DNA from 2 places in the Mesorhizobium sp. WSM4849 genome. Region 1 is predicted to be linked to the other one. Evidence: predicted binding sites of a transcription regulator. Region 1 holds the regulator's gene; the other holds the start of a gene.
What was found. Region 1 encodes PhoB, which activates phosphate uptake and scavenging genes when phosphate is short. Its sites were predicted from a motif close to TGTCATNNANCTGTCAT; they were not measured.
Positions count from the first base shown of each region.

Region 1 (15,161 bases):
AAGGCATCCGCGAAATCCGCGCGGAAGACCAAGGCGAAATCAGGAAAGAAGCCCGCGCTGACGCTCAGCATGCTGAAGCCGAGCGTCAACAATATGAGCGTTCGGGTGTTTGCACGCGCGGCCGGGCTCGATCATTCCGAGACCGACGTATGGGGCCACACGCGCTCGCCTGAATACATGGCGCGAAACCCAGCCCATCTCACCCCGATGATCGAGGACAAGGACTTGCCGAGAGGCGTGCTGTGGGAAAGCTGCGCCATTATGCAGTATCTCGCCAACAAGCATGGGCTGGACAAATTATATCCCAAGGCGCCGGCCAAGCGGGCAATGATCGACAGCGCCATGTTCTATCTGATCGGCACGCTCTACCCCTATGTGGCGCGCGCCACCTATCCTGCGCTGAACTTCCCGCAATATGCCGGCGAGGTCGGTTACAGCGACGCCGACCCCAACAGGAAGTCGGAAGCCCAGAAGGCCGCGGCGGCCGCAATTGCCGAGCCGCTGGAGGTCTTTCACAGCTTCTTCAGGAACAGCAAGCCGTTCATCGGCGGCAAGAACCCGTCGATCGCCGACATCCGCCTGGCGGCGACGCTCGAATTCCTGGCCGTCATCGACTACGCGCTGCCCCAGTGGGCAAAAGACTACATGGCGGCGATCGAGAAGAAGCTCGGCAAGGCCTACGCCGAGCCGGCCGCCGACGTGCGCGGCTATATCGCCTATGTGAAGTCGCAGGCCGGGGCGTGAAGCTTTCGCTCTAACGGTCTTGGTTGCCCAGGCCGACCTAAACCGAGACCGAAGGCCCGCCGCCTTTTACGGGACGTAAGAATGTTTGAAGCGTCGACGACGAAGCGACGGTTGACCTGGCGGCAGCGGTCCTGATGATCGGGCCTGCGCGGGTGGCGTCCATGGAAGGGACTGTATATGACCCGCAAACTACCCTTATTCGCCGCGTTCGGTCTGGCGCTTGCTGCCCTGGCGGCGTGTGACCAAACTCAATCGGCAGGAACGCAGGCGACGACCGCTGGCCAATTGCCGCCACCTCCAGCCGACACGATGACGCCGGCACCCGCAACCCCGCCGCCAGCTCAGACCGCCCCTGTTCAGTAGCAGATCGTAGTTCAAAAAATAGAACCCTCGCCCGAGGCGGGGGTTCGCTTTCGGCATCGCGGTCGCAAATCGGCGCGGGCTGATTGATGTTGCGCTTGTCGTTCAGGGGCCGAATATCACGAGCTCGGTGAACGTCAGATCTCCGAGCGAGGGTGGTCTGGGGCCCTTGAAGTACTTCAGCCCTCTGTTGGGGCGGTACCACCCGAACAGACCTGCAATCGGTTCCTTGGCGTCGACGACGCAAAGCAGGATGCCGCTTCGCCAGAGAAAGCGTCCGATGGCACCGGCGCACCGGCTCAAATCTGCGAGAGAGCGGCAATAGACAATCTGATAGGATGGGATAAGACCGCGCAATATCCGGCGCGGCATCAATACGAAAGGAAACACTGCTCCGTCGCAAATGCAAATCAATGACAGGCAGCCCAGCGCGGAGTGTTCCGAGAGTATGTATCTCTCACTGTCGGACAGCATCGCCATTTCCGCAAGATCGGGACGAGCTTCGAGCACGCGACATGACCGCGGCACCGAACTAAAAGCCGGCAAGAAGGCAAATTGTCCGCTGGAAAAGAGGCGAAAGCCGAGCGCCAAATTGTGCTTTAATGTAGCAGGCGCCGGCGAAACGTTCGTGTAGGTCACGTCTTTTTGCTTGAGAATCGTCGTAATCAGCTTGATGGCATAGGGGCGGAATTCTTCGTCGACGGACCAGCTCGAAAGGTTGCAGCGGATTTCATCGCCTACCTGCCTGCGATAGCGGGTATAAAGGGTCAGCACGACGCCGACGATCCGACCAGTCTCCTCCAAAGCAAAGCCGTATTGTTGGCATTCGGCGATAGCAGGCCGCTGCGACAATCGGGTCAGCGCTTGTATCCAGTAACTCCGGTCACGCTCCGGAAAGCCCCGGCACAGGCAGTCGACTACTCCTTCCCAATCGGCTTCGCGAATTGGTCGACAGCGAACGCCGGGAGGGAGAGCGCCAAGTACGGCCATAATAAACCCCAGAACACGATCGTTACTTGGATATGCTTCACATGCTAACACATTGGTGTACAACGATTAATAATATGTGCCGCATTTAAAGAGGACTTTCCGCACTCATCACCAAAACGCAGATCAGATTTGCCATGACGCGCAGATGAGCAGATCCGGTCGGTTAAGGATTCGTTAACCAAATCCCTATCTACTGATTGGCAATTCACCTCCAATTCGTGACCACGGATGTACTGGCGCGGTCGAGGTGGAAAGGAAAGGTCGGCCATGTGCCGGCCTTTTTGTTTCGTTTCCCGGGAAGCTGCGGCCTGACATTCGCGATTGTCGTCTGGCGTCAAGCCTTCAAAACATCCGGCCTTGCTGTGCGGGCAAGGCGGAGGGACGAGGACTTGCAATGAAACGCACGGCAGGACTGTTGGTGATTGCCGGCTCGATATTGGCAGGCGCCAGCTGTCAATCGAATGCCGCATCGCTGAACACCATGGACGATGTCGGGGTTGCGATCCACGTGTGCTGGACCCCGCCGGCGAATGCCGGGAATTCAACCGTCACATTGAGTTTGGGTTTCAAGCGCAACGGCACGCTGATCGGCCCGCCAGGCCGACTGCCATCAATGTGACCGACGACGCGAAGGCGCGGCAATCCTTTGTCGATGCAGCGATCGCCGCCCTGGAACGCTGCTTGCCGCTTAGCTTTTCGCCGGCGCTCGCCCAAGGGATCGCAGGCAGCGTCTTCACCCTGCAATTCGGCTCGCCCAAACAGTAGCCGGGCGTCATCCCAGGCAAAGCCCCGGTCGTTACCCGGCGGGCCATTCGGCCAAGCGTCGCTAGGCGGCGTCACCTCAAGCGATCGGACGGTTCCCGGTTCACGAGATGTCAGTGTTGGGCGCGTCTCGCATTGACATGGCGTGCCAATTCCGGCGTCTCGAAGACGTAGTCGCTCCAGGCCGATTCCGGAATCTGGCCGGCCAGATAACATTCCAGCAAAAGACTTTGCTCAGGACCGAGAGGTCTCGGCGCGCGCTCATGGTCCAGTCCCAGCGAGTGAAACAGATTTCTGGTCAGGCCCGAGACAGTGAAGTGAATCGACATGTGCGGTCTCCTTTTGACCATCCAGCGCGTGACCTAAAAATCGGGATCAACCTTCGCTACGCTGCCCTTCGGTTTGGCAAGGTCCATGAACCAAACCAACGTCACAGCGTCCTTTCTGCGTCCAAAGAGACGCGCGGCGCCGCAAAAGGGACGCGCGGCGCTGCAATGGCTGTTTAACGGCGAAGGCGGGATAAGGTTTCAACGTGGCGGCCGGTAACCCTGGATTGTCGGGGCACCGGATCGATCGGGCAGCCCGAAACCCACAAGTCGGTCTATGCGATCGCGTGCGCGTCTGACCGAACCGCTGGGTCAGGTGCGCAGCAACGTCTGAGGACGGATATTTTGGCTGCCACCGTTTGAATGCCGGCCGGCTATTCGCAGACCATGCGGACCCGTTTTCCGGGTTGGCTGACGTTCCTGCAGGTGAGCGGTTTTGTCGGCTCGGATGACGGCATCGGCGGATCGTTGGAAATCCTCCGGGTGTGCCTTCTCGGCGCCACGGGAGTCTTGATACCGGGGGCCGTCGCTCTTTTCGGCGTTTCGGGCGCCACAGGAAAGACATCGGTCTGCAGCAACTGCGGCTGTTCGGCTTGCGCCTGCTGCGGCGGCCTGTCCCAGAACCGCCGGACATCGAGCGGCCTTGGAATGACGACGGTTCCGTCGTAGCTGCGCGAGCAGCCGCTCCCGAACAGCAGCATCGGGCACAGGATAAAAGGCAGGATCCGTCCCAACATCGGCAACACCCTTGCGGGATTTATAACGCGGCTTCGGCTCTGCCGACAACCGTCGGAATACACCGCGGGCAAGGCTAGCGCATGACCCGGAGAATCGGAATCGATTTCGCTGGGGATCATGGGCAAAATCAAAGTGCCGCAATGTCCCTAGACTAGCGCGACCGGAGGCGGGCATGGACGATTGCCTGCCCAAGCCCATCAGCCCCAGGGCCTTGCTCGAAAAGGTCGAGCGCTGGCTCGGCGCGGACGGAGAAATCCAGCGCAACGCGGGATTGGCATCCCCGTCAGGCCGTAGAGTTCAGCCGCGATTCGGCGACGCGTTGCGAGCAAGACTATGGTGCGATCGCACCATACCAAAGCGTGCGTCCGGTTGGGACAATAAGCGCATTCGAGTTCCGCCCCTCCGGTTACGGGCGGGAGCAAGCGACCGCCGGCAAGAAGCAGGGTCAGATTTACCCCAACGGACCTGTTTCGGCGATGGCGCGGCCATGACCTCCTTGGCCGCATGCAACGCGCTCCCGCCCGGATTTTCTTTTTCGGCGCCAATTGTCTCGCCTGTCGAGGGCAAATGCCGGCAGGAAATCGCGCAAGCTGCTGATTCCAGCGGCAAACCACGGCTGTGCCGGCGAGACCCGCGGCGCTTCCATTTCGACACGGCAATGCGGCGTTACCGGGCTGACATCAAACTGTCATGTGACTGTAATAATCGGGGGCTATTGGCCTCAGCGGGCGCCGCAGGAATGGCGCCGAGAGACCATTTTCCGAACAGGAGCAGGCCACATGAAGAAATTCCTCCTTACGGCGTCGGCCGCGGCGCTTGCGCTCGCCGCGTCGGCTGGTTATGCCGCCGCGCGCGACCAGATTCAAATCGTCGGTTCGTCCACAGTGTTCCCTTTCACGACGGCTGTCGCCGAAAAGCTCGGCCAGGGCGGAAAGATCAAGACCCCGGTCGTCGAATCGACTGGCACCGGCGGCGGCATGAAGCTGTTTTGCCAGGGCGTCGGCGAAAATACCCCTGACTTCACCAATGCCTCGCGCGCCATCAAGGACAGCGAACTTGAAACCTGCAAGGCAAACGGCGTGACGCCGGTCGAGATCAAGGTCGGCTTCGACGGCATCGTACTCGCCAACTCGAAGGCAGGGGCTGTCGTTGATCTGACCAAGGAACAGGTTTTCAAGGCGCTCGCCAAGAACGTCGCTGTTGACGGAAAGGTCGTCCCCAATCCCTACAAGAACTGGTCGGATGTCGACGCGTCGCTTCCCGCGACAAAGATCGAGGTGCTTGGCCCGCCGCCCACGTCTGGCACGCGCGATGCGTTCGTTGAACTCGTCATGGATGCAGCCTGCCAGGAAGAAGTGAAGGCGGCTAATGAAAAGGGCTGCGGCGAAATCCGCGAAGACGGCGCTTTTGTCGAGGCCGGCGAAAACGACAATCTGATCGTCCAGAAGCTGGAAGCCAACGCCAATGCCTTCGGCATCTTTGGTTTCTCGTTCCTTGACCAGAACGCCGACAAGCTCCAGGGCCACAAGGTCGACGGCGTCGAGCCGACCTTCGAGAACATCGCATCCGGCGATTACGGCGTTTCCCGCTCGCTCTACATCTATGCCAAGAAAGAGCATGTCGGCGTCATCCCCGGCATGCAGGAGTTCATCGCCGAGTACACCTCGGACGGCGCATGGGGTCCTGATGGTTATCTGGCCGACAAGGGCCTGATCCCGCTGCCGGACGCCGAGCGCGCCAAGTGGGCCGAAAACGCCAAGGCCCTGAAGGGCATGGGCTCTTGATGTTTCGGGGTCCGGGCGTATATCCGCTCTGACCCCTCATGCTCTAAAAGCCCAAAGCGCGGGACCAAAGGTCCCGTGCTTTGAGCCGGTGAATGACCGGCGGTCGAGGGGACGTCCTGAATGGTCGGTTATCTCGTTGTTCTACTGTTAATTGTGGCCGCTGCGGCCTATTGGATCGGCCGGACACGCGCAATTGCCAGTGTCAATGGCGACGTCGCGCGATTGCATTCGCTGCCTGGCCAACATGGCATGTTTCTGGCGCTTTTTGCTGCCGGTCCCGCGCTGCTTACGATCGTGTTGTGGTCGCTGGTGACGCCGGGAATTGAATCGTCGATCATTGCCGACCGCTTCTCCTCCGAGTTGTCGGGAATGGGCGTTCCGCAGGTCGAAGCTTTCATCCGCGACGCTCGCGCGATGGCCTTTGGCGGGCTTGTCGGCTTCGCCGATCCGACGAAAGAGGCAGCCGCGGCCGTCTACAAATCGATCCATACAACCAGCACCTGGATCATCTGGGCCGTCGCGCTCGTGCTTTCCGCGTCCGGATTTTACTGGGCCTATTCGCGTATCGCACAGGCCTACCGGGCGCGCCACGTGGTCGAGCGCGTTCTTCGCGCATTCTTGATCGCCTGTTCGGTGGTCGCGATCCTGACGACGATCGGCATCGTCCTGTCGCTTATCTTCGAATCCTTGCGGTTCTTCCAACAGGTGCCGTTCTATAAGTTCCTGTTCGGCACGCATTGGTCGCCGCAGAGCGCCTTCACCGGCGCCGGAACGGAAGCCGGGGCGGTCAACCAGGATATTTTTGGCATGGTGCCGCTCTTTGCCGGCACGTTGCTCATCACCTTCATCGCCATGCTGGTGGCCGCACCTATCGGGCTGATGGCTGCGATTTACCTTTCGGATTACGCCTCCAAAAGCGTCCGCGCGGTGGCAAAGCCGGTACTGGAAATCCTCGCCGGTATCCCGACCGTCGTTTACGGCTTCTTCGCCGCGCTGACAGTTGCGCCCTACTTCCGCGGTATGGGCGAAAGCCTGGGCCTCAACGTCGCGTCCGAATCGGCGCTCGCCGCGGGCGTGGTCATGGGTATCATGATCATTCCCTTCGTTTCCTCGCTTTCCGATGATGTGATCAATGCCGTTCCGCAATCCCTGCGAGACGGTTCCGCCGGCCTCGGCGCGACCAAGTCGGAAACCATCCGCAAGGTGGTCCTTCCCGCTGCCCTTCCGGGCATCGTTTCGGCGATGCTGCTCGCCGTCAGCCGCGCAATTGGTGAAACAATGATCGTGGTCATGGCGGCGGGCCTGGCGGCAAACCTCACGGCCAACCCGCTCGAAGCGGTCACCACCGTGACGGTGCAGATCGTGACGCTGCTTGTAGGCGATCAGGAGTTCGACAGCGCCAAGACGCTTGCAGCCTTCGCACTCGGCCTGGTGCTGTTCTGCATCACGCTTACCCTCAACATCGTCGCTTTGCGCGTCGTCCAGAAATACCGAGAGCAATATGACTGATGCGATCGCGTCATTCGGCGCCGGCCGGCGGCCGGTCAGCGTTCATACCGACGATGCCGCGAAGGCGCGGCTGAAGGGTCGTTACCGCACTGAAACGTGGTTCAAATGGCTTGGCGCCGCAGCCGTCGCGTTGGCCGGCTTATTCCTTGTGCTGCTCCTGTCGACGATCGTCACGCAGGCGATCCCGGCGCTGCGGCAGAACTATCTGACGCTGCCGATCGATCTTTCGGCGGCCAAGGTCGACCCGGCGAAACTCGACGCCGCCAACTACGACGCCATCGCCCAGGAAGCGCTTACGGCAAAATTTCCTGATGTGACGAGCCGTCAGGACAAGCGCCTGCTGCGCGGACTGATTTCCACCGGCACAGGCGTCTTCCTGCGCAAAGATATTGCGGCTGATCCGGCGATGCTCGGAGGAACGGTGGACTATGCGGTTCCACTTGACGATTTTGCCGACCTTTATCTCAAGGGGTTGCTTGCCGACGTCGGTTCGGACGAAGCGATTTCGACAAGCGTCACCCCTTCGGAAACCAGCGGCGACATCGATCTGACCTTCGGCGACGACGCCATGCTGACGCTGGCGCGTGGCAATGGTGCGACCGAGGGCGAAAACGGTATGCTCACGCTGACGAGCGGTGCGTCGTCGCTGCTGGTCGCGTTCAATGGCGGTACGGTCAAGCTGACCGCGCTGTCGCCTGGGGCCAACGGGACGGCGGTCGCAAAGGGCACGGTGATCGAGGCGCTGGACAGCACGGCGCCCGCCGCGAGCGGCCAGGCATTCCTGCGCGTCATCGACACGCCGGAAGAATCGCGAAAGATTTCCGACAAGATGATCGTCTGGCTCGACACGCTGAAGAGCGCCGGCCTGATCGAAAGCCGGTTCAACTCGATCTTCTTCTTCACCGGCGCAAGCCGCGAGCCGGAACTGGCCGGTGTCTGGGGCGCGGTCGTCGGATCGTTCCTGACCATGATCGTTACGCTCGCCATCGCCTTCCCCATCGGCGTTTCGGCGGCGATCTATCTTGAGGAATTTGCCCCCAAGAACCGGCTGACGACGATCATCGAAGTGAATATCAACAATCTGGCGGCGGTGCCTTCGATCGTCTTCGGCCTGCTTGGACTTGCCGTATTCCTGAATTTCTTCGGCATGCCGCGCTCAGCCCCGGTGGTCGGCGGCATGGTGCTGGCGCTGATGACCCTGCCGATCATCATTATCGCCTCGCGCGCTTCGTTGCGCGCCGTGCCGCCGTCGATCCGCGAGGCGGCGCTCGGCATCGGAGCGTCCAAGGTCCAGACCGTATTCCATCACGTCCTGCCGCTGGCGATGCCGGGGATCATGACCGGCACCATCCTCGGAATGGCGCATGCGCTGGGCGAAACCGCGCCGTTGCTGATGATCGGCATGGTCGCCTTCATCGTCGACATTCCCGGCGGCTTCACCGATCCCGCGACGATCCTGCCGGTGCAGATATTCATGTGGGCGGATTTCCCGGAAGCTGGATTCCAGCAGAAGACTTCGGCGGCGATTTTGATTTTGCTGCTGTTTTTGGTCATCATGAACGCCATCGCGGTGATACTGCGCAGGCGCTTCGAGCGGCGCTGGTAAGGAGTAGAGGATATGAACATCATGACGGAAGCTGGCGTCGAACAGAAACTGAGCAGCGGAACCAATGCCCCTTCGATCAAGATGAAGGGCGAAAAGGTCTCTGTTCATTACGGCGAGAAGCGAGCTCTGTTCGATGTGGATATCGATGTCCGCGAGAACCAGGTGACGGCGTTGATCGGCCCATCGGGCTGTGGCAAGTCGACCTTCCTGCGGTGCCTGAACCGAATGAACGACACCATCGATATCGCGCGGGTGAGCGGCAAGATCACGCTCGACGGCGAAGATGTCTACGACCCGAAGATCGATGTCGTCGAACTGCGAGCCCGCGTCGGCATGGTATTCCAGAAGCCGAACCCGTTTCCGAAGTCGATCTATGAAAACGTCGCCTACGGTCCGCGCATTCACGGCCTGGCCAGGAGCAAGGCCGAGTTGGACGGCATCGTTGAATCGAGCCTGAAGAAGGCCGGCCTGTTCAACGAGGTCAAGGATCGCCTGCTCGAGTCGGGTACCGGTCTCTCCGGCGGACAGCAGCAGCGCCTGTGCATCGCGCGCGCCATCGCCGTATCGCCGGAAGTGATCCTGATGGACGAGCCCTGTTCGGCGCTCGATCCGATCGCCACCGCCCGCGTCGAGGAACTGATTGACGAACTGCGCCAGAACTACACGATCGTCATCGTCACCCATTCGATGCAGCAGGCAGCGCGCGTGTCGCAACGCACGGCGATGTTCCATCTCGGCTATCTGGTCGAGGAGGGCGCGACCGACAAGATGTTCACCAACCCCGACGACAAGCGCACCCAGGACTACATCACCGGCCGGTTCGGCTGAGCGGTCCGGCGGCGAATTTCGAACACGAGGACAGTATCATGGGTGAACACACCGTCGCATCTTTCGACGAGGAACTGGAGCACATCGACAGGCTGATCCGCGATATGGACGAGCTCGCCGCCGCGATGGTCGCAGCCTCGATCCGCGCGTTGCTTGCATCAGACAATGCGATGGCGCAGCGCGTCGTCTCGGACGACGCCATCATGGATGCGCGGCAGCGCGAACTCGACGATAGTGCGATCACGCTGATCGCCAAGCGGCAGCCGATGGCGCAAGATCTGCGCGCCGTGGTTGGCGCAATCCGCATGGCCGGCGATCTCGAGCGCATCGGCGACCTGGCCAAGAACATAGCCAAGCGGGTCAGCGCAGTCGGGCAGAGCGCCACGCCGCGTAATCTCTCGCACGGTATCGACGCGATGGCGGATCTCGTTCTTGTGCAGCTCCGCGGCGTGGTCGAGCACTATGTGTCGCGCAATGCCGGCGCGTTGAAAGAACTGCGCGCCGACGACCAGAAGATCGACGTGAAATACACGGCGGTTTTTCGCGAACTCCTGACCTACATGATGGAGGATCCGCGCAACATCACCGCCTGCACGCATCTTCTGTTCTGCGCCAAGAATCTCGAGCGTATCGGCGATCACGTCACCAACATCGCCGAAAACGCCTACTATGTCGTGACCGGGCAGCAATTGCCGGCGGATCGCCCGAAGCTCGACGAAACGACGATGTCGGCGCCGGCGACATGACGGGGGTGACCGGTCGATGATCGCGCCACGCATCATGGTGGTGGAGGACGAAGAGCCGCTGGGCGTCCTCCTCCGCTACAATCTGGAATCCGAAGGCTATCAGGTCGAGGTGGTGACGCGCGGCGACGAGGCCGAAATCCGGCTGCAGGAAAACGTGCCCGATCTTCTGGTGCTCGACTGGATGGTGCCGGCGGTTTCCGGCATCGAGCTTTGCCGACGCCTTCGGATGCGCCCCGAAACCGAGCGGCTGCCGATCATCATGCTGACCGCACGCGGCGAGGAGAGCGACCGGGTGCGCGGCCTCTCGACAGGGGCCGACGACTACCTGGTCAAGCCGTTCTCGACACCGGAATTCATGGCCAGGATCAAGGCGCTGCTGCGCCGCGCCAAGCCCGAAGTGCTGTCCAGCGTGCTGAAGGTCGGCGACATCATGCTCGATCGCGAATCGCACAGGGTCTATCGCAAGAAGAGCGAGATCCGGCTCGGGCCGACCGAATTCCGGCTGCTCGAATTCATGATGCGGCACCCAGGTCGGGTCTTCTCGCGCAGCCAGTTGCTCGATAATGTCTGGGGCGAGACGATCTACATCGACGAGCGCACGGTGGACGTCCATGTCGGCCGGTTGCGCAAGGCGGTCAACAATGGTCGCATGCCCGACGTCATCCGCACCATCCGCGGTGCGGGCTATGCGATCAGGGAAGACTAGCTGATATTCAGGTGATGCCGGCCTGCGACCGGCGATTTCCTGCGCTTCCGGTACGTACCCAAAAGTACGCTCCGTTCCGGTTCTCGGAACTCACCCAGTCTGGTCGGCTCGCGCCCGTCTTCGAGCCCGGCGCGGCCTGACCTGAATCTCAACACATCCCCAAGTCGCATTCCGCCTTTGTTCCTTGCCTTCGGACTCAGGCCACGTCCTTCCTGATCGTGCCGGACTTCCCTTGCGCGCCCGGCGCGAAAATCTCCTGGTCGACGAAGCTCAGCGCCCGCAAGGCGCAGCCTTCGCGGATCAGCGGCAGCTCGTTCGTCTCGGTGTCGAAGGAAATCGAACCCGAATGCTGGCCGCCGGCGGTCTGGGCGATGGCCTCGCGCAGGGCCGGTTCGATCAGGTCGAAGGCGGCAGCGCTGGCGCCGACCATGGCGACCGGCGCCGGATCGATCAGCGCGAACAGGCTGCCAAGCCCGAAGCCGAGCGCTTCGCCGGCCTTGCGGTAGGCTTCGCGCTCCGGTCCGTCCGTCTGACGCGCCCGGGCCGCCAGTGCCTGCATCTCGGCGTCGCTGACATCGGCGACCGGCTCTGCGTTCTCGCTCAATTGCCTTGCGTTGCGCCAGATGGCGTAGTTGCCGGCATAGGCCTCGACGCAGCCGCGCCGCCCGCAGCGGCAAAGCGCGCCGCCCGGCCGATGAATCATGTGGCCGAATTCGCCGCCCGAGGAATGGGTGCCGGTGAACAGTTCGCCCTTCAGCACCAGCCCCATACCGATGCCGTGCGAGAGCAGGATGGCGATGAAATCGTCGCGGTAGCGATCCGGGTCGCGCCAGCGCAGCGCCACGGCCATCATGTTGCAGTCGTTCTCCATGATGGCCGGGATGCCGAACTCGCGTTCCAGAATGTCGGCGAAGGCGATGTTCGTCTGCGGCGTGATCGGCGACCACAACATGGCGCGCGCATGCGAATCGGTGATGCCCTGGATCGCCAGCGCGATGCGGGCGACGCTTTGGACGTCGAGGTCGGGGTCTTCGATCCGGCGCCGCACGATGGCGACACATTCGTCGATCAGCTCGTCGCGCGACATGGTCAGCGTGTCCAGCCGGCGCTGTTCCTCGGCGACGACCTGTCCGGCATAATCGATGACAGCGACCGACAGGAAATTCAGCGACAACACGACCGCCAATACCGCAGCGGCTTCCGGATTGAGGCTGAGGCCGACCTGCGGTCGGCCGCGTTTCATCGAAACGGTCTCGCTCGCCTTGCTCTCGGTCAGGATGCCTTCCTGGATCAGGTCGGAAGAGATCGCCGATATGGTCGAATGGCTGAGGCCGGTGGTTGCGGCGATCTCGGTCCGCGACGGCTGGCCGGCCCGGCGTACCGCAGAAATCACCATCGCCCGGTTACGCCGGCGCAAATCGTCATGACGGATTCCAACCGACATTCTTTTGCTTCCTCCCTATTGCCGCGGCCGCTCATGAATCGGAGGCCGTCGGTAATGTCCGACAAATAGTGGCAGAAGCAGCGGACCCTGTCATTATTTATTCCGAGGCTCGAAATAAGTCGGCAGGGACATCAAAATCCATCGGAATTGATGTTGACAGCGCTTCGCGGTTGGACCAGTATTTTTTCGAGCCTCGAAAAAATAGGGGCCTTTGTGCCGGCCTTCGGGCCAGTTGGTCGCGCCGTACGCGGCGCAGGGAGGAAAATCATGAAGAGATTCGCAGCCGCCATGCTGGCGGGGGTCGCCATGTCGCTGACGCTCGCGTCGGTCGCACAGGCCAAGGACAAGGTCATTGGCGTTTCGTGGTCGAACTTCCAGGAAGAGCGCTGGAAGACCGACGAAGCCGCCATGAAGTCGGCGATTGAGGCCGCCGGCGACAAGTATATTTCCGCCGATGCACAGTCCAATCCCGGCAAGCAGCTGACCGACGTCGAGAGCCTGATCTCGCAGGGTGCCAACGCGCTGATCATCCTTGCGCAGGATGCCTCGGCCATCGGGCCGGCGGTGCAGAAGGCGCTGGACGAAGGCATTCCGGTCGTCGGCTATGACCGGCTGATCGAGAACAAGGACGTGTTCTATCTGACCTTCGACAACCAGGAAGTCGGCCGCATGCAGGCCCGCGAAGTGTTCAAGGTGGCGCCGGAAGGCAATTACGTCTTCATCAAGGGCTCGGGCGCCGATCCGAATGCCGATTTTCTGTTCGCCGGCTCCATGGAAGTGCTCAAGGACGCGATCGACAGCGGCAAGATCAAGAATGTCGGCGAGGCCTATACGGACGGCTGGCTTCCCGCCAACGCTCAGAAGAACATGGAACAGTTCCTGACCGCCAACGACAACAAGGTCGATGCCGTGGTTGCTGCCAATGACGGCACCGCCGGTGGCGTCGTCGCGGCGCTGACGGCGCAAGGCTTGGCCGGATCCGTGCCGGTGTCGGGCCAGGACGGCGACTATGCCGCGCTGAACCGTATCGCGCTCGGCACGCAGACCGTATCGGTGTGGAAAGACGCGCGCGAGCTCGGCAAGAACGCTGCCGAGATCGCCTCGCAGCTGGCCGACGGCAAGCAGATGACAGACATTGCGGACGTCAAGGACTTCACCACGCCGGGCGGCAATGTCGTCAAGTCGCTGTTCCTGACGCCGATTGCCATCACCAAGGACAATCTCAACGTCGTCATCGACGCGGGCTGGATCAAGAAGGAAGAGGTCTGCGCCGGCGTGGCAGCGGGCACTGTCCCGGTCTGCAACTGATCCGGCCTTCGCAAGAAGCCTGAAACGCCGCGGCTTCACGCCGCGGCGTTTTTTCAGAAAGAATTGTTTTTCCGCTTCTCGCGGCTAACTTCCAAGCTGCTTCCGGCATCCGCGGCAGACGGCAACCCGGTGGGAGGACATCATGACCGACGCGACTTCCAACACGCCGGCCGCCGATACAGCTGCCGATCGGGCGCGTGAATCCGAGCTCAGCCCCGTCGGCCGCTTCCTCAAGGCAACCGAGCTCGACATACGCATGCTCGGCATGGTCGGCGCGCTGCTGGTCATCTGGGTTGGAATCCACATCCTGTCGGGCGGGCTCTTCCTTACGCCGCGCAATCTCTGGAACCTGTCGGTGCAGACCTCCTCGGTCGCGATCATGGCGACCGGCATGGTGCTGGTCATCGTGATGCGCAACATCGATCTTTCGGTCGGCTCCGTCGAAGGTGTGATCGGCATGGTGATGGGCGTCGCGCAGGCCGAATTCCTCATCCGGGTCATGGGCTTCCAGCTTGGAAATCCCTGGATATGGATCATCGCACTGGCTGCCGGCGTAGCGCTCGGCCTCATGATCGGCGCGCTCCAGGGCTTCATCATCGCCTATCTCGAGGTTCCGGCCTTCATCGTGACGCTGGGCGGCCTGCTGATCTGGCGCGGCATGGCGTGGCTGATGACGAGCGGGCGCACCGTCGCGCCGCTCGACGCCACATTCCAGCTCATGGGTGGCGGGCCGCGTGGCTCGATCGGGGCAACCGCAAGCTGGATCGTCGGCATTCTCGCCTGTGTGGCCGTCGCCTTGATGCTGCTCAACGGCCGGTCACAGCGCAAGCGGTTCAAATTCCCGCTGCGCCCGGTCTGGGCGGAGAGCTTGCTTGGTGTTGTCGCCTGCGCCGCCATCCTTGGCGCCGTCTGGATCGCCAATTCCTACCCCTGGCCGATCGGCATCGTTCGCCAGTACGCTCAGCGGACCGGCATCACTGTTCCCGAAGGCGGCCTGTTCATCGCCCATGGCATCGCCATACCGGTGCTGATCGCGGTCGCAGTCGGCATCGTCATGACCTTCATCACCAGGCGCACCCGTTTCGGCCGCTATGTCTTCGCCATTGGCGGCAATCCGGAAGCGGCCGAACTCGCCGGCATCAACACGCGCTGGGTGACCATGAAGGTGTTCATGATCATGGGCGTGCTGGCCGCGATCAGCGCGGCGATTGCGTCGGCCCGCCTCAATGCCTCGACCAATGCGCTGGGTACGCTGGACGAGCTCTTGGTCATCGCGGCTGCGGTCATTGGCGGTACGTCGCTGGCCGGCG
Region 1 covers NZ_JBVVPW010000004.1:59,000-74,160, forward strand. The annotation lists gene AC0L3L_RS05395 (glutathione S-transferase family protein) at 1-744, shown strand, start outside; gene AC0L3L_RS05400 (hypothetical protein) at 1,210-2,094, opposite strand; gene AC0L3L_RS05405 (hypothetical protein) at 2,605-2,859, shown strand; gene AC0L3L_RS05410 (hypothetical protein) at 2,970-3,185, opposite strand; gene AC0L3L_RS05415 (hypothetical protein) at 3,557-3,919, opposite strand; gene AC0L3L_RS05420 (PstS family phosphate ABC transporter substrate-binding protein) at 4,700-5,704, shown strand; gene pstC (phosphate ABC transporter permease subunit PstC) at 5,825-7,213, shown strand; gene pstA (phosphate ABC transporter permease PstA) at 7,206-8,819, shown strand; gene pstB (phosphate ABC transporter ATP-binding protein PstB) at 8,832-9,647, shown strand; gene phoU (phosphate signaling complex protein PhoU) at 9,686-10,393, shown strand; gene phoB (phosphate regulon transcriptional regulator PhoB) at 10,410-11,099, shown strand; gene AC0L3L_RS05450 (ROK family protein) at 11,296-12,543, opposite strand; gene xylF (D-xylose ABC transporter substrate-binding protein) at 12,811-13,851, shown strand; gene AC0L3L_RS05460 (sugar ABC transporter permease) at 13,994-15,161, shown strand, end outside.

Region 2 (15,161 bases), on a different contig from region 1:
CATCCTCGCCGAGGAGATCGGCAAGGCGCTCGTCCATCTGGACGCGGCGCATGACAGGCCGGAGCAGGCGCTGCACAAATGCCGCAAGCGGCTGAAGAACGTGCGCGCCTTGCTGCGCCTGGTCCGTTCCGGAGACGAAACATTTTGCGGGACCGAGAATCAGTGTTACCGACAGGTGGCTGCCCTGCTTGCCGGTCCGCGCGAGGCAACCGCGCTGGTTGAAACCATCGATCGGCTGGCGGCAAGCTTTCCCGAGCAAAGCGCCGGCGGCGGTCTCGATGCCGTTCGCGACACGCTCGTCGCACGCCAGCACCAATTGCATGGTGGAGCCGGCCTCGGCGCAGCGATAGCTGCCGCGATTGCCGCTTGCGAGGAGGGTATCAGCCGGATCGATACGCTGGCCTTGCCCGACCAGCCCGAACAGGCCGCCGATGTGCTTGCCGAAGGCGCCCGCATCACTCTGCGTCGTGCCAGAAAGGCGCTGGACAAGGCAGGCTCCCGCGGTGAGGCCGATGATTTCCATGATCTGCGCAAGGCGGCCAAGACCCACGGCATGCATCTGTCGCTGCTCGGAAGGCTGTGGCCGACGCCGATCAAGGCCCGGCGCAAGGCGGTCGACGAACTCGGCGAAAGACTGGGCGAACTGCATGATGTGTTCGTCCTGCGTACGCTTCTCGATGCCGACGACCGGCCGCTCGGCTCTCCTCAGGAAATGCGGCTTCTGAGCAAGCTGTTGAAGCGCTCGGAGAAAAGCCTGAAAAAGACCTGTCTCGCCGCGGCAGCCGATCTGTTCGGCGACAGCCCCAGGCGCTCGACAAGGAAACTCGCGCGCAAAGTGCGTGACGATCTGGCCGCTGCGCCGCGCGAAGATGCCAGCGCGCCCGGCGCCGCCGGCTGACGCGGTGCTTGCATTGGTATCCGTCCCGAGATCGTTGACAAATAAGGAGGAGGTTTAGACCTCTCCCGGGGGGCTTTTTTCAGTTGCGCCCGCGCACAGCGGTTTGGGGCACGCATAAAAACCAAGGAGGCGGCGGGATCGTCGGCAGGACTGTCGGCGGTCGCCGTCGCGACTTTTATCGGCTCAGCCTGGCGGCTTCTGCGGCACGACCGGCTTGAGGCGCACGCCCCTGCCGCCGCGCTCGCTGGCCTGGTTCTCGCCGATCTGTTCCACGCCGGCCTCATCGAGAGCCTGGATGACCTTCATCAGCGTATCGACCACGCCCCTGACCACGCCGTCGCTTGCTTCCATGCGCTGAATGGTTGGAAGCGAAACCCCGGCGCGCTCGGCGAGCATCTTCTGATCGATGCCGGCCAGCGCCCTTGCGGCGCGCATCTGCGCGGCAGTGATCATCGGCTAAGAACCCCCGTCTGAGTCTGCATTTCCATGTGTAATACCATCATTATGATGGTTCAACCATCATGATGCACATGTCACGCATGCACACACCAAAACCGCCTGGGTCTTGCAGAGCTCGCGCGTTTCGCGTCGTCTGGCGGAAATAGCCACGGCGGTCTTCAATTTTCAGCAATCGAAATTCAAAGGGATTAACAGTTGAGAGTTTTCAGGGCTTTTGATGTGGTCGACGTTCTTAGTGTCGACGGTTTTCCAGCTGGCAGGTTGCGGGCATGAGCTCGCCAACACGCTGATTTGACCGCACGCTGACCGACGCAGCGTCGTTCTGACCAGCCGGTTCAGGCGCCGTCGGTCTGCCCGCGCCAGCGCTGTAACGCCCATGCGGCCAGCCAGCACAGCATCGCCCAGGCGAAGCCGGCGCACCAGCCAGCCAGCACGTCGGACGGCCAGTGGACGCCGAGATAGACGCGGCTGATACCGACCAGCAGTGCCGTCAGCACCGCCAGCGACAGCACGTAAATCTTCGTCGTTCGCCCAGGCAGGAAGCGCGACGCCATGCTGCCCAGCGTCAAATATGTCACCGCCGACAGCATCGCATGGCCGCTCGGAAACGAAAGCGACGCCACGTCGGCGAGATGCGAGACCAGATCGGGGCGCGGCCGGTCGATTCCGAGTTTCAGCGTGCTTGACAGGACCTGTCCGCCCGCCACCGCTACGAAGACGAGAAATGCTGGTCCCGGCCTGTGGATCAGCAGCAGATAGACAATCACCGCCGCCGTGATCAGCCCGAGCACGATGGCGCTGCCGAGGCTGGTGATGTCGCGCATCGCCCCTTCCAGCCATGGCGGTCCGATCGGATTGTCGGGCTGGCCCGCTTCACGAAAGGCGAGCAGGATTTCCGTGTCGAAGGCGTGCGGCGTGGTGTCTCGCGCCACCTCCATCAGCTCCTCGAACCCCCACAGTCCGCCGGCGATGACCAGTCCGGCCAGCAGCACCGGGAATTCGATCCAGTTGAGCAGCTTGCTTGCGGTATTCTTCATCGGCCCGATCGTCCTACAGCGCCGAGCGTCCTTTTAGACGCGCAAAGTACGCTGTAGCATTTTGACTGGCGCATGATCCCCAGCGAAATCGATTCCGATTTTCGGGGTCATGCGCGGTTACAGTTTTTGCAGATAGGGCCCGAGCGTGATCAGCGCCACCGCTGCGACGGCGAGCGCGATGCCGGTCGCCTGCAAGGCATCGACGCGCTCGCCGAAGAACACCAGTGCCACCACGTTCACCGATACCAGCTGGATCACCGCCGACAGGCTGAACGACACCGACATGCCGAATTCACGGATCAGCCTCAGCATGATAAGATTGCCCGCCGAATAGAGCGCCAGGGTCAAAACGATCTTGCCGAGGCTCGGCGCCATTCCCCATTGCTTGGCCGCCGTCGCCGCCAGCAGGAAGATCACCGTCGAAATGCCAAGCTGCCCCAGTCCCCAGAAACTCACTTTTTTGTCCCTCTCGATGCGATCTTCCGCGCCTGCCGCAGATGTTGTTTCCGAAGCTCGGGTCGCGGTCAAGCGGAGCTGATCATGGACATGAAATCGGGGCTGGAATTGGCCGGCAACGTCATCAAACTGTGATCTGCTGGCGATAGGCGGTCAGTCAAGCAACACGCTCCAGCCATCCCAAAGAAGCCAGAGGCAAGCCCCCATGACTGAACATCGCTCCACCGGACATCTTTCCCCAAATGCCCATTTCCGCACCAGTCTGCTTGAGGAAAACGATGGGCCAGGAGCCAATCCCACTGACAACCAGACGATGGGCGAGATCATCGCCGCGCGTTTCTCGCGCCGTGGTTTCCTGCAGGGATCGCTCGCGGCAACCGCCATCGCCGTCACCGTCAGCCCGCTCGCGCTGATCCTCGCCGACGATGCCCGCGCCGCCGGCGGCTCGGCCTTCAGCTTCAACGAGGTCGAGGCCGGCGTCGACGACAAGCATCATGTCGCCGCCGGCTACGACGCCGACGTGCTGCTGCGTTGGGGCGATCCGCTGTTCGCCGATTCGCCGGACTTCGATCCGACAAAACAGTCGGCGCAGGCCCAGGAAAGACAGTTTGGCTACAACAACGACTATGTCGGCTATATCCCGATCGACGGCTCGGCCGAGCATGGCCTGCTGGTGGTCAACCACGAATACACCAATTCGCATCTGATGTTCCCGGGCATCGTGAAAGTCGGCGAGAAGGACGGCAAAAAAGCGCTCGAAATAGCGCCCTTGAGCAAGGAACAGGTCGATGTCGAGATGGCAGCACACGGCGGCACCATCGTCGAGATCCGCAAGGAGTCGGGCAAATGGCAGGTGGTGCGCGACGGCAAGCTCAATCGCCGCATCACCTCCAACACCGAGATGGCACTGTCCGGCCCGGTCGCCGGACATGACCGCGTCAAGACCAGTGCCGATCCGACCGGCACGAAGGTCTTCGGCACCGCCAACAATTGTGCCGGCGGTGTCACGCCCTGGGGCACCTACGTCATGGCCGAGGAAAACATCCACGGCTATTTCTCGGGCGAACTGCCGGCCGGTCACGCGGAAGCCGCCAACTACAAGCGCTTGGGCATTCCCGAAGGCGCCTATGAATGGGCGGCGCATTATGACCGCTTCGACATCGGCAAGGAGCCGAACGAGCCCAACCGCTTCGGCTGGATCGTTGAGGTCGACGTCAACGACCCGACGTCGGTGCCAAGGAAGCGCACTGCGATGGGCCGCTTCAAGCATGAGGGCGCTGAATCAATCGTCGCCAAGGATGGCCGTGTCGTCTTTTATCTCGGCGACGACGAGCGCTTCGACTATGTCTACAAATTCGTCACCGCCGGCAAGTTCAACGCCGAGGACCGCGCCGCCAACATGGATCTTCTCGACGACGGCTCGCTCTACGTCGCCAAATTCGCCGAGGACCGGTCGATCGAATGGCTGCCCATCGTCTTCGGCCAGGGCCCGCTGACGGCGGAGAACGGCTTTGCCAGCCAGGCCGACGTGCTGATCGAGACGCGCCGCGCCGCCGACCTGCTCGGCGCCACCAAGATGGATCGCCCCGAGGATATCCAGCCCAATCCGACGACCGGCAAAGTCTACGTCATGCTGACCAACAATTCGAAGCGCAAGACGGATCAGGTCGATGCCGCCAACCCGCGCGCCGAAAACGCCTTCGGCCACATCATCGAGATCGTCGAGGACGGTGGCGATTTCACTGCTGCCAAGGGCAAGTGGGAAGTGCTGCTGAAATGCGGCGATCCCTCGGTGGCCGAAGTCGGCGCCACCTTCTCGACCGCAACCACCGCCAATGGCTGGTTCGGCATGCCGGACAATTGCGCCATCGATTCGGCCGGCCGGCTCTGGGTCTCGACCGATGGACAGGGCCCGAAGGCGACCGGCCGCACCGATGGCCTGTGGGCGGTCGACACCGAAGGCGAGGCGCGAGCGACCTCGAAGCTGTTCTTCCGCGTGCCGATCGGCGCCGAAATGTGCGGTCCGCTATTCACGCCCGACGACCAGACCGCCTTCGTCGCGGTTCAGCATCCGGCCGATGGCGGCGAAGACTGGGAGCCTTTTGGCCGTCCCTCTTACTATGAGGACCTGTCGACCCGCTGGCCCGACTTCAAGCCTGACATGCCGGTGCGGCCATCGGTCGTCGCCATCACCAAGCAGGGCGGCGGCAAGATCGCGGTCTGAATCGCCGCAAGGTGCTAGCAGCGCCAAGGAAGGATTTCGTCGATACGAAATCCTTCCTTTTCCTGATGCGCGGGAATGCGCCTGATGGGCTCATTCGGCGCGCTGAACCACGGCCACGTTCATCATGCTTCTCAACCTGAAGCCAATGGACTCGTATAATCCTATGGCCGTGGTGTTGCTGGCATAGGCGTGGAGATAGGGAACTTCGCCGCGCGCCGCTATCTGGTTTGCCACGAACAGCGACAGCAGCTTGCCCAGGCCACCGCCCCGAAATTCCGGATGTGAGCACACCCCGCTAATTTCGGTATAGCCGGGTTGCTTCATGCGTTCGCCGGCCATCGCCGCAAGTCGGCCCTCGATCTTCACACCCCAAAAATCGCCGAGGCTCAAGGCTTCGAGCGTGAATGGGCCAGGCTTGGTGACCAATGCCAAGGCGAGCATCTCAGCTGCATCGTCTCGCGTCAGACGTTGCACGCGCTTGTCGGAGACCATCTGCAATGGCCGCTCGGCAATCATCTGAACCCCGGGCGCGGTCGAAGTCGCCGAAAGTTCCGCGGGCAGAGCAATGGCGTCCACCTGAAGCAGGATCGCACTCTCGCCTGGGGACACAAGTTTTCCGAGCGCCTGCAGGCTTTCCGCATCGTCCGCGGCACTGGCGGCGAAGGGAGCTATCGAGGGCCGATACCGCATGGCGAGGTCGTCACCTTGCGCGAAGGCTTGGTGTCGCGTCCGAAGCGCGCTCCACACGGGACGGTCAAGCAGGTATTTCATCGCGCGGCACCTTCCGGCTTCCTTACACGACGGTCGAGAGGCGCCGCGGCGAGGCCGTCCTCGATGGCGGCCAGCTGATCAAGAAGCGGCCCAGAAAGATCCGCGCACAGATTCGCGACGGCATTCTCGATGCGCGGCCAGACGTCGTGCTTTGCAACATCGACCAGCCGCTGGCCGTGCAGGGTGAGGCAGACAATCCTGCGCCGCTGGTCATCATCCGATGGACTGACCTCGACCAGTCCCAATTCGGCCAGAAGCGACACGCTCCGCGTTACACCTGGCTGCGCGACCCCGAGGGATTTCGCCAGTTCCCCGACTGGCAGCGGGCCCAGCCTGTCGAGCGCAGCCAGCAGCGGGTACTGGCTCGACTGAACCGGCACATCGAGGCAGTCGAGCAGGCGCTGCGTATCCGCCTGCAATTGCTCGCCAATACGCTTCAGCCTGCTGCCCAGGCACAGGAAGCCAAGGGACCTTATGACGTCTTCCATAATCGACCCGCCAGCACATTGATAACATCATATATAACATTATATGGAAATCAAGCGCCGCCATCGCACGGCCGCTTTCAAGCGTCGTCACCAGATTAGGTCGCCTTGGGTCGGGAACATCGCTCGGATGCTGGCGCTGCGTCGCCTGGGCAGGCCGTTCGGTCAGGTCCGCAGCCGGTACCCGGTCCTGAAGATCCACGCGACGATCGCTATGCAGATAAACAGGAAAACGACGGTCATGCCGAGGCTGATGCCGATCGAGACGTCGGACTTGCCGTAGAAGCTCCAGCGAAAGCCGCTGACCAGATAGAGGACGGGGTTGAACAGCGTCACCGAGCGCCAGACGCCGGGCAGCATGTCGATCGAATAGAAGCTGCCGCCAAGGAAGGTCAGCGGCGTGATGATCAGCAGCGGCACCAGCTGCAGCTGCTCGAAGCTTCTCGCCCAGATGCCGATGATGAAACCGAACAGGCTGAAGGTCACCGCCGTCAGCACCAGGAAGGCAAGCATCCAGAACGGATGCTCGATGGTCAACGGCACGAACAGCGCTGCGGTCGCCAGTATGATCAGGCCGAGTATGATCGACTTGGTCGCCGCACCCCCGACATAGGCAATGATGATCTCCAGATAGGACACCGGCGCCGACAGCAATTCGTAGATCGAGCCGACAAATTTCGGGAAATAGATGGCGAAAGAGGCGTTGGAGATCGACTGCGTCAGCAGCGACAGCATGATCAGCCCCGGCACGATGAAGGCGCCGTAGCTGATGCCGTCGATCTCGGTGATGCGCGAGCCGATGGCCGAGCCGAAGACGACGAAATAGAGCGATGTCGAGATGACCGGCGAAACAATGCTCTGCAGCACGGTCCGAAAGGCGCGCGCCATTTCCATCTTGTAGATCGCCCAGACGGCTCGCAGGTTCATGCGTCCCTCCTCACCAGATTAACGAAGATCTCCTCGAGCGAGCTGTTTTGCGTGTCGATATCGCGGAACTGGATGCCGGCCGTCTCAAGGTCGCGCAGCAGCGAGGCGACGCCTGGCCGTTCGCTCTGGTTGTCATAGGTGTAAGTCAGTTGATTGCCGTCCGGCGAAAGCTCCAGCGCATAGCGCGAAAACGTCTCGGGTATGGTGACAAGCGGACTGCGCAATTCCAGCAACAGCCTTTTGCGGCCGAGCGTGCGCATCAGTTCGGCCTTGTCCTCGACCAGCACGATCTCGCCGCGATTGATAACACCGACGCGGTCGGCCATCGCCTCGGCCTCCTCGATATAGTGCGTCGTCAGGATGATGGTGACGCCATCCTCGCGCAGCCGGCGCACCATCGCCCACATGTCCTGGCGCAGCTCGACGTCGACGCCGGCTGTCGGTTCGTCGAGGAACAGCACCCGTGGTTCGTGCGACAGCGCCTTGGCGATCATCAGCCGCCGCTTCATGCCGCCGGACAGGGTGATCGCCTTGGCGTCCTTCTTGTCCCACAACGACAGATCACGCAGCACCTTCTCGACGAAGGCGTGGTCGGCCGGCTTGCCGAACAGGCCGCGGCTGTAGTTGACCGTCGCCCATACGCTCTCGAACGCGTCGATGGTCAGTTCCTGCGGCACCAGCCCGATCAGGCTGCGCGCGGTGCGATAATTCCGGCTGATGTCGTTGCCGTCCACGGTGACCGTGCCCGACGAGCGGTTGACGATACCGCAGACGATCGAGATCAGCGTCGTCTTGCCGGCGCCGTTCGGCCCGAGCAGCGCAAAGATCTCGCCGCGCTCGATATCGAGGTTGATCTCCTTCAGCGCCTTGAAACCGGTGGCGTAGGTCTTGGTGACCCCGGAAATGGAAATGATGGATGGCATGGCTGAAAAACGGCTGCTTGAAAGGAGGTCTGTTGATTTTAGTCCGCTGAATGTCGGTGCGCGCAGCTGGAAGTCAATGGCTCTCCTGACAGTTCTGGACATCGACATGTGAGGACGCATCCACCGCTGCCGCGGTCCTGCGGCGTTCCGCCTCGCGTGACGCCACGCCGCTTTGACCGGTCGGCGCATCCGGCCTATCTTCCCTGACATAGCAGCAGCCGGAGCCCACCATGGACCCGCTCATCCTTTCGCGCATCCAATTCGGCGCGAACATCTCGTTCCATATCCTGTTTCCGGCTATCACCATTGCGCTTGGCTGGGTGCTGCTGTTCTTCAAGCTTCGCTACAACGCCACAGGCGATTCCGCCTGGATGCGCGCCTATTTTACCTGGGTGAAGGTGTTCGCGCTGTCCTTTGCCATGGGCGTGGTTTCAGGCGTCACCATGAGCTTCCAGTTCGGCACCAACTGGCCGGGTTACATGGAGACCGTCGGCAACATCGCCGGCCCGCTGCTCGCATATGAGATCCTCACCGCCTTCTTTCTCGAGGCGGCTTTCCTCGGCATCATGCTGTTCGGCTTCCGCCGCGTCTCCAACCGCATCCACACGCTGGCAACCGTGCTGGTGGCCGGCGGCACCACCCTGTCCGCCTTCTGGATCATCGCGCTCAATTCCTGGATGCAGACGCCGGTCGGCTTCGAGATGCGCAACGGCGTAGCGCACGCTATCGACTGGTGGGCGATCGTCTTCAACCCGTCCATGCCCTACCGGCTCGTCCACATGCTGCTTGCCTCCGGCCTGACGGTCTCGTTCCTGATCGCCGGCCTGTCGGCGCTGCGCTATCTCTATGGCGACCGCTCGGAATCGATGTGGAAGGCCTTGCGCACCGGTGTCTTCACCGCGGCGATCCTGATCCCCATCCAGATCTTCGCCGGCGACCAGCATGGCCTCAACACGCTGGAGCATCAGCCGCAGAAGATCGCCGCCATGGAGGCCAACTGGAACACCGGCCCCAATGTGCCGCTGGTCCTTTTCGCGCTTCCCGACGAGGCGGCAAGGGAGAACAAATTCGAAGTCACCATCCCCGACGGCGCCAGCCTCATCCTCAGGCACAGCGCCAGTGGCGTCGTGCCGGGGCTGAACGACTATGCCGGCAACCACCCGCCGGTGTTCCCGGTGTTCTGGGCTTTCCGCATCATGGTCGGCACCGGCGTCCTGATGCTCGTCGTCTCCTGGTCGGCCGCCTTTTTCCTCAAGCGCCGCCACAGCCTGCCGAAACCGCTGGCGCTGGTGATGGTGCCGATGGCGCTGTCCGGCTGGCTAGCGACGCTGGCCGGCTGGTACACCACCGAGATCGGCCGCCAGCCCTGGCTGGTCACCGGCGTGCTCAGGACCGTCGATGCCGTCGGCCCGGTCGCCGGCAGCCAGGTCGCGCTGTCGCTTGCGGTCTATCTCATCCTCTATGCGCTGCTTCTGACCGCCTATCTCGGCGTGCTGGTCTATCTGGCGCTGAAGGCGGCGAAGGACGGCGATACCTCGCCGCTGCCGGGCGTTCTCGACGCGCCGCTGTCGCAGCCGGCGGCGAAATAGGAGGAATGGTGATGACCCTCGACTGGCCGACATTGCTCCCCCTCATCTTCGCCGGCCTGATGGGCCTTGCCATCCTGATCTACGTCATCCTCGACGGCTTCGATCTCGGCATCGGCATCCTGTTCGCGGCCTCCGAGGACGCCGAGCAGGACACGATGATCGCGGCAATAGGCCCGTTCTGGGACGCCAACGAGACCTGGCTGGTGCTGGCCGTCGGCCTGCTGCTGGTCGCCTTTCCGCTGGCGCACGGCACCATCCTCACCGCGCTCTACATCCCGGTCTTCCTGCTCCTTGTCGGCTTGATCCTGCGCGGCGTTGCCTTCGATTTCCGTGCCAAGGTGCCGGCCGGCCGGAAGCATCGCTGGAACCGCATCTTCTTCCTGGGTTCGGTCATCGCCTCGCTGGCGCAGGGCTACATGCTGGGGATCTATGTGCTCGGCCTGGATGTCGGCCTCGGCGGCATGGCCTTCGGCGCGCTGGTGGCGCTCTGCCTTGCCGCCGCCTATGCGGCGATGGGCGCGGCCTGGGTCATCTACAAGACGGACGGCGAATTGCAGAAGAAGGCGGTGCTCTGGCTGCGCCGGGCGCTGGTGCTGACCGCGCTCGGCATGGTCGCCGTCTCGCTGGCCACGCCGCTCGCCAGTCCGCGCATCTTCGACAAATGGTTCGTCTGGCCCGCCATGCTCTATTTGTCGCCGCTGCCGATCCTGTCGGCGGTGCTGTTCGCGTGGCTGTGGCGGCAGACCTTCCATCTGCCTAAGACGGACGATCGCCATGCACTGACGCCGTTCTTGACGCTGGCCGCCATCTTCACGCTGGGCTTTGCCGGGCTCGCCTGGTCGTTCTATCCCTTCGTCGTTCCCGACAGGCTGACCATCTGGCAGGCGGCGTCCGCGCCTGAAAGCCTCGCCATCATCCTGGCCGGCACGGTGGTCGTGCTGCCGATCATCATTTTCTATTCGTTTTATGCCTACCGCGTGTTCGGCGGCAAGGCGACGGATCTGACCTACGACTGACAGGCAGCAGCCGCCGCACTGCACAATATGTAGGCAGCCTGCCGGTCGGGCGGGTATTGGATCGTGAAGACGGCCTTCCCAATCCTACTGGGAAACGCCGATTCGCCCTGATTTCGATGGTTTGGCATGTCTGTTGCTTTGCCCTGACGACCAATCGGTTTTGTTCAGTCAAAGGGAAAAATAATGAACCGTCGCAATGTATTCATGCTGGCCTTCGCCGCCGTGGCTGGAATCGCCATGGCTCCGTTTCCGCAGGCGCGGGCTGACGCCTTGAGCGACATCGGCGCGCGGGGCACCATCCGCATCGCCGTCCCACAGGATTTCCCACCCTTCGGCAGTGTCGGCGCCGACATGACGCCGCAAGGCTATGACATCGATATCGCCAATCTGATTGGCGAAAAGCTCGGCGCCAAGGTCGAGATCGTCCCGGTCACCAGCGCCAACCGCATTCCCTATCTCCAGACCAACAAGGTCGACCTGGTCATCTCCAGCCTCGGCAAGAATCCCGATCGCGAGAAGGTCATCGACTTTTCCGAAGCCTACGCCCCCTTCTACAATGGCGTGTTCGCTCCGGCGGACGTCGCGGTCGCGAAGGCGGAAGACCTCGCTGGCAAGACCGTTGGCGTCACCCGCGGCGCGATCGAAGACCTCGAACTGACCAAGGTCGTGCCGGCGAGCGTCGAGATCAAGCGGTACGAGGACAACAACGGCACTATTTCCGCTTTCCTTTCGGGGCAGGTCGAGGTGATCGCAACCGGGAATGTCGTCGCCGCCGCCATCCTCGAAAAGAACCCGCCCAAGCGGCCCGAGCTCAAGTTCCTGATCAAGAACTCGCCCTGCTACATCGGCATGAATAAGGAGCAGCCGGCATTGATGGCCAAGATCAACGGTATCATCGCCGCTGCCAGGTCCGACGGCGCCCTCAACGCGATTTCGCAAAAATGGCTGAAGGTGGACCTGCCGGCTGACCTGTGATCGCCGCCCGCCGCGTGTGGCTGAGGTCAGATAGCAAGCCATGACCTATCATTTCGATTTCGGCTGGCTGATCGATTCTCTGCCGGTGCTGCTCAAGGGCATCCGGATTACCGTGCAGCTCATCCTGATCGGTGCGGTGTTCGGCGTGGCATTGGGCATTGCCTGCGCCTGGGTGCGGGCGCTGGGGCCGAAATGGCTAAAACCTGTCGTCGCGACCTATGTCGAGCTGATCCGCAACACGCCGTTTCTGATCCAGCTGTTCTTCATCTTCTTCGGCCTGCCGTCGCTTGGCATCAGGATGTCGGAACTGACCGCCGCCAACCTCGCTATGATCGTTAACCTCGGCGCCTACAGCTGCGAGATCATCCGCGCCGGCATTCAGGCCACGCCACGTGGCCAGTTCGAGGCCGGCGCGAGTCTCGCCATGACCCCGTTCCAGGCCTTCTGGTATGTGGTTCTGGTCCCGGCGCTGCAGCGCATCTGGCCTGCGCTGTCGTCGCAGATCGTCATCGTCATGCTAGGTTCGGCCGTCGTTTCGCAGATCGCCGCCGAGGACCTGACCTTCGCCGCCAACTTTATCCAGTCGCGCAATTTCAGGGCCTTCGAAACCTACATCGTCTCCACCTTGATCTACCTGGCCCTCGCCATCCTGCTGCGCCAGCTGCTGGCCGGCCTGGGCTGGATGCTGTTTCCAAGGAAGGCGTCGCGATGAGACAAGCGCCATGATCGAGTTCAGCTTCTGGGACATCCTGCGTAACCTGCTTTTGGCCGCCCGCTGGACCGTTGTGCTTGCGCTGGTCTCCTTCATCGGCGGCGGCATCGTCGGTGCGGCCCTGCTTTTCCTGCGCATCGGCGGCCGGCATTGGCTGCGGCTTCTGTCACGCGGCTACATCCAGCTGTTCCAGGGCACACCGCTCTTGATGCAGCTCTTTCTCGCCTTCTTCGGCCTTGGCCTGTTCGGCGTCGACGTTCCCGCCTGGCTTGCCGCTTGTGTCGCGCTCGTCCTGTGGACCGCCGCCTTCCTCGCTGAAATCTGGCGCGGCTGCGTCGAGAGCATCGCCAAGGGTCAATGGGAGGCGTCCGCCAGCCTCGGCATGGGTTACCTCCAGCAGATGCGCTACGTCATCCTGCCGCAGGCGCTGAAAGTGGCGGTGCCGCCGACCGTCGGCTTCTCGGTGCAGGTGGTGAAGGGCACCGCGCTCACTTCCATCATCGGCTTCGTCGAATTGTCGAAGGCCGGTTCGATCGTCACCAACGCGACGTTCCAGCCGTTCACGGTCTATGGTCTGGTTGCGCTCATCTACTTTGCTTTGTGCTGGCCGCTGTCGAAATCGAGCCAGCTCCTGGAAAGGAAGCTCAATGTCGCTCATCGCAATCACTGAGGTGAAGAAGCGCTTCGGCGACAACGAGGTGCTGAAGGGGATTTCCATCGACATCGCGCCGGGCGAGGTCGTCGCCATCATCGGCAAGAGCGGGTCCGGCAAGTCGACGCTGCTGCGCTGCATCAACGGGCTGGAGACCATCGATGAAGGTTCGATCGTTGTCGCCGGCGCCCAGTTCCTGCCCGACGAGGTGCATCTCAAGGCGCTGCGCCTGAAGGTCGGCATGATCTTTCAGCAATTCAACCTGTTTCCGCATCTCACGGCCGGCGGCAATGTCATGCTGTCGCAGATGGTGGTAAAGAAGACGCCGAAAAAAGCCGCCGAAGCGGTCGCGCGAAAAATGCTCGACCGCGTCGGTCTCGCCCACAAGTTCGACGCCTTGCCGGATGAACTGTCCGGCGGCCAGCAGCAGCGCGTGGCGATCGCCCGGGCGCTAGCCATGCAGCCCATCGCGCTGCTATGCGACGAGATCACCTCGGCGCTCGACCCCGAACTCGTTGCCGAGGTGCTGGCGGTCGTCAAGGAATTGGCCGCGGAAGGCATGACGCTGGTGATGGTCACCCACGAGATGCGCTTCGCCCGCGACGTCTGCTCGCGCGTCGTCTTCATGCATCAGGGCCGCGTCCACGAGATCGGCGCCCCCGAGGACGTCTTCGCCAACCCCAGGACGCCGGAGCTCAGGCAGTTTCTGGGCGTGCACTAAGCGGGCATTGCTGCCCGCTCGCTGCCCTAAGCGCGTCGCAAAAGATCAGCTCTTGTTGGCGACCAGCACCAGCACCGGCTTGTCGCTGTAAAGGCTGGGGAATAGCGTCTTCAAATTCTCGACCTTGGGCAGGTCGTTGTAGACGATGTAGGGGTAGGTCGGGTTCAGCGTCAAAAAGTCCTGGTGATAGTCTTCGGCCGGATAGAACGTCTTTCCGGTCTCCAGCGTGGTCACGATCGGCTCTGGAAACACCTTGGCCTTGTCGAGCTGGGCGATGTAGCTCTCGGCGATCTTCTTCTGGGCATCGTTTTCGGCAAAGATCGTCGAACGGTATTGCGGGCCGCGGTCCGGACCCTGATAGTTCAGCTGCGTCGGGTTGTGCGCGACCGAGAAATACACCTGCAGCAACTGGCCGTAGCTCACCTCTGTCGGCTCGTAGGTGATCTCGACGGCTTCGGCGTGCCCGGTCCGGCCGGTGCCGACCGTCTCGTAGACGGCAGTGTCCTTGTCGCCGCCGGCGTAGCCGGAGACGGCGCTGGTCACGCCCTTGACGTGCTGGAACACGCCTTGCACGCCCCAGAAGCAGCCACCGGCGAAGACCGCCTTCGCGGTGCCGGCGGCGGGTTTCTCGTCCATCGCCGGCGGCGGGATCACCACCGCCTCCTCGGCCGAGCTTGCCGGCGTCTGCCACAAGGCGGCGCCGGCCGCCGCGAGCATCAGCGCCGCAAGCGCGCCCCTGGCGAAGCTCGTCGAGCGCCTCGCAATGGGTTCTCGAATGCCAGTCATGTCTGATCTCCCTTGATGGTGTTGTGACTATAGAACATTTGGGTCCGCCGGCGTCTCACATTGCCGTGCGTACTTTCGGGCCGTGCGTATTTGGAATGGTGCACCCGCGCGGGGTTTAAAACCCCCGCCGGTGCCGCGAGGGCTTGCCGGACCTACTTGGCCATGCCCATGGCGTCGCAGGCCTTGGTTGCCTCATCCTTCTTCATCGCGTCGGTCTCCATGGCTGCTTTGTCTATGCACTCCTTCATCTTTTCGGCGGCCATCGGATCGGCCGGCTTCATCGCGTCGGTGGCCATCGCATCGGCGGGCTTCATGGCATCCGTGGCCATCGGCTTCATCGCATCTTCGGCGCGGGCAATGCCGCCGGCGAAAAGCGCCGTCGAGCAAAGCGCGAAGGCGAGCGCCGGCAGCGTCAGTCGGGTAAAGTTGGTCATGGTGGTCTCCTCTGGGTGGCGCGCTGATGCGGCCGGCATGTGCGGCGCCGCTCATGCGGCGTTGCGCAGATCTTTGGATTCTAGTTCGTCACGGCG
Region 2 covers NZ_JBVVPW010000020.1:32,939-48,099, forward strand. The annotation lists gene AC0L3L_RS22145 (CHAD domain-containing protein) at 1-898, shown strand, start outside; gene AC0L3L_RS22150 (helix-turn-helix domain-containing protein) at 1,082-1,351, opposite strand; gene AC0L3L_RS22155 (phosphatase PAP2 family protein) at 1,693-2,394, opposite strand; gene AC0L3L_RS22160 (hypothetical protein) at 2,512-2,850, opposite strand; gene AC0L3L_RS22165 (PhoX family protein) at 3,056-5,074, shown strand; gene AC0L3L_RS22170 (GNAT family N-acetyltransferase) at 5,165-5,845, opposite strand; gene AC0L3L_RS22175 (MarR family winged helix-turn-helix transcriptional regulator) at 5,842-6,333, opposite strand; gene AC0L3L_RS22180 (ABC transporter permease) at 6,496-7,257, opposite strand; gene AC0L3L_RS22185 (ABC transporter ATP-binding protein) at 7,254-8,180, opposite strand; gene AC0L3L_RS22190 (hypothetical protein) at 8,167-8,292, shown strand; gene AC0L3L_RS22195 (cytochrome ubiquinol oxidase subunit I) at 8,411-9,769, shown strand; gene AC0L3L_RS22200 (cytochrome d ubiquinol oxidase subunit II) at 9,781-10,785, shown strand; gene AC0L3L_RS22205 (transporter substrate-binding domain-containing protein) at 10,966-11,760, shown strand; gene AC0L3L_RS22210 (amino acid ABC transporter permease) at 11,801-12,472, shown strand; gene AC0L3L_RS22215 (amino acid ABC transporter permease) at 12,483-13,142, shown strand; gene AC0L3L_RS22220 (amino acid ABC transporter ATP-binding protein) at 13,120-13,845, shown strand; gene msrA (peptide-methionine (S)-S-oxide reductase MsrA) at 13,891-14,631, opposite strand; gene AC0L3L_RS22230 (hypothetical protein) at 14,784-15,065, opposite strand; gene AC0L3L_RS22235 (DUF1223 domain-containing protein) at 15,146-15,161, opposite strand, start outside.
Region 2: a site for PhoB is predicted at 2,970-2,986, ahead of AC0L3L_RS22165 (PhoX family protein). Genes of this name have one in related genera too.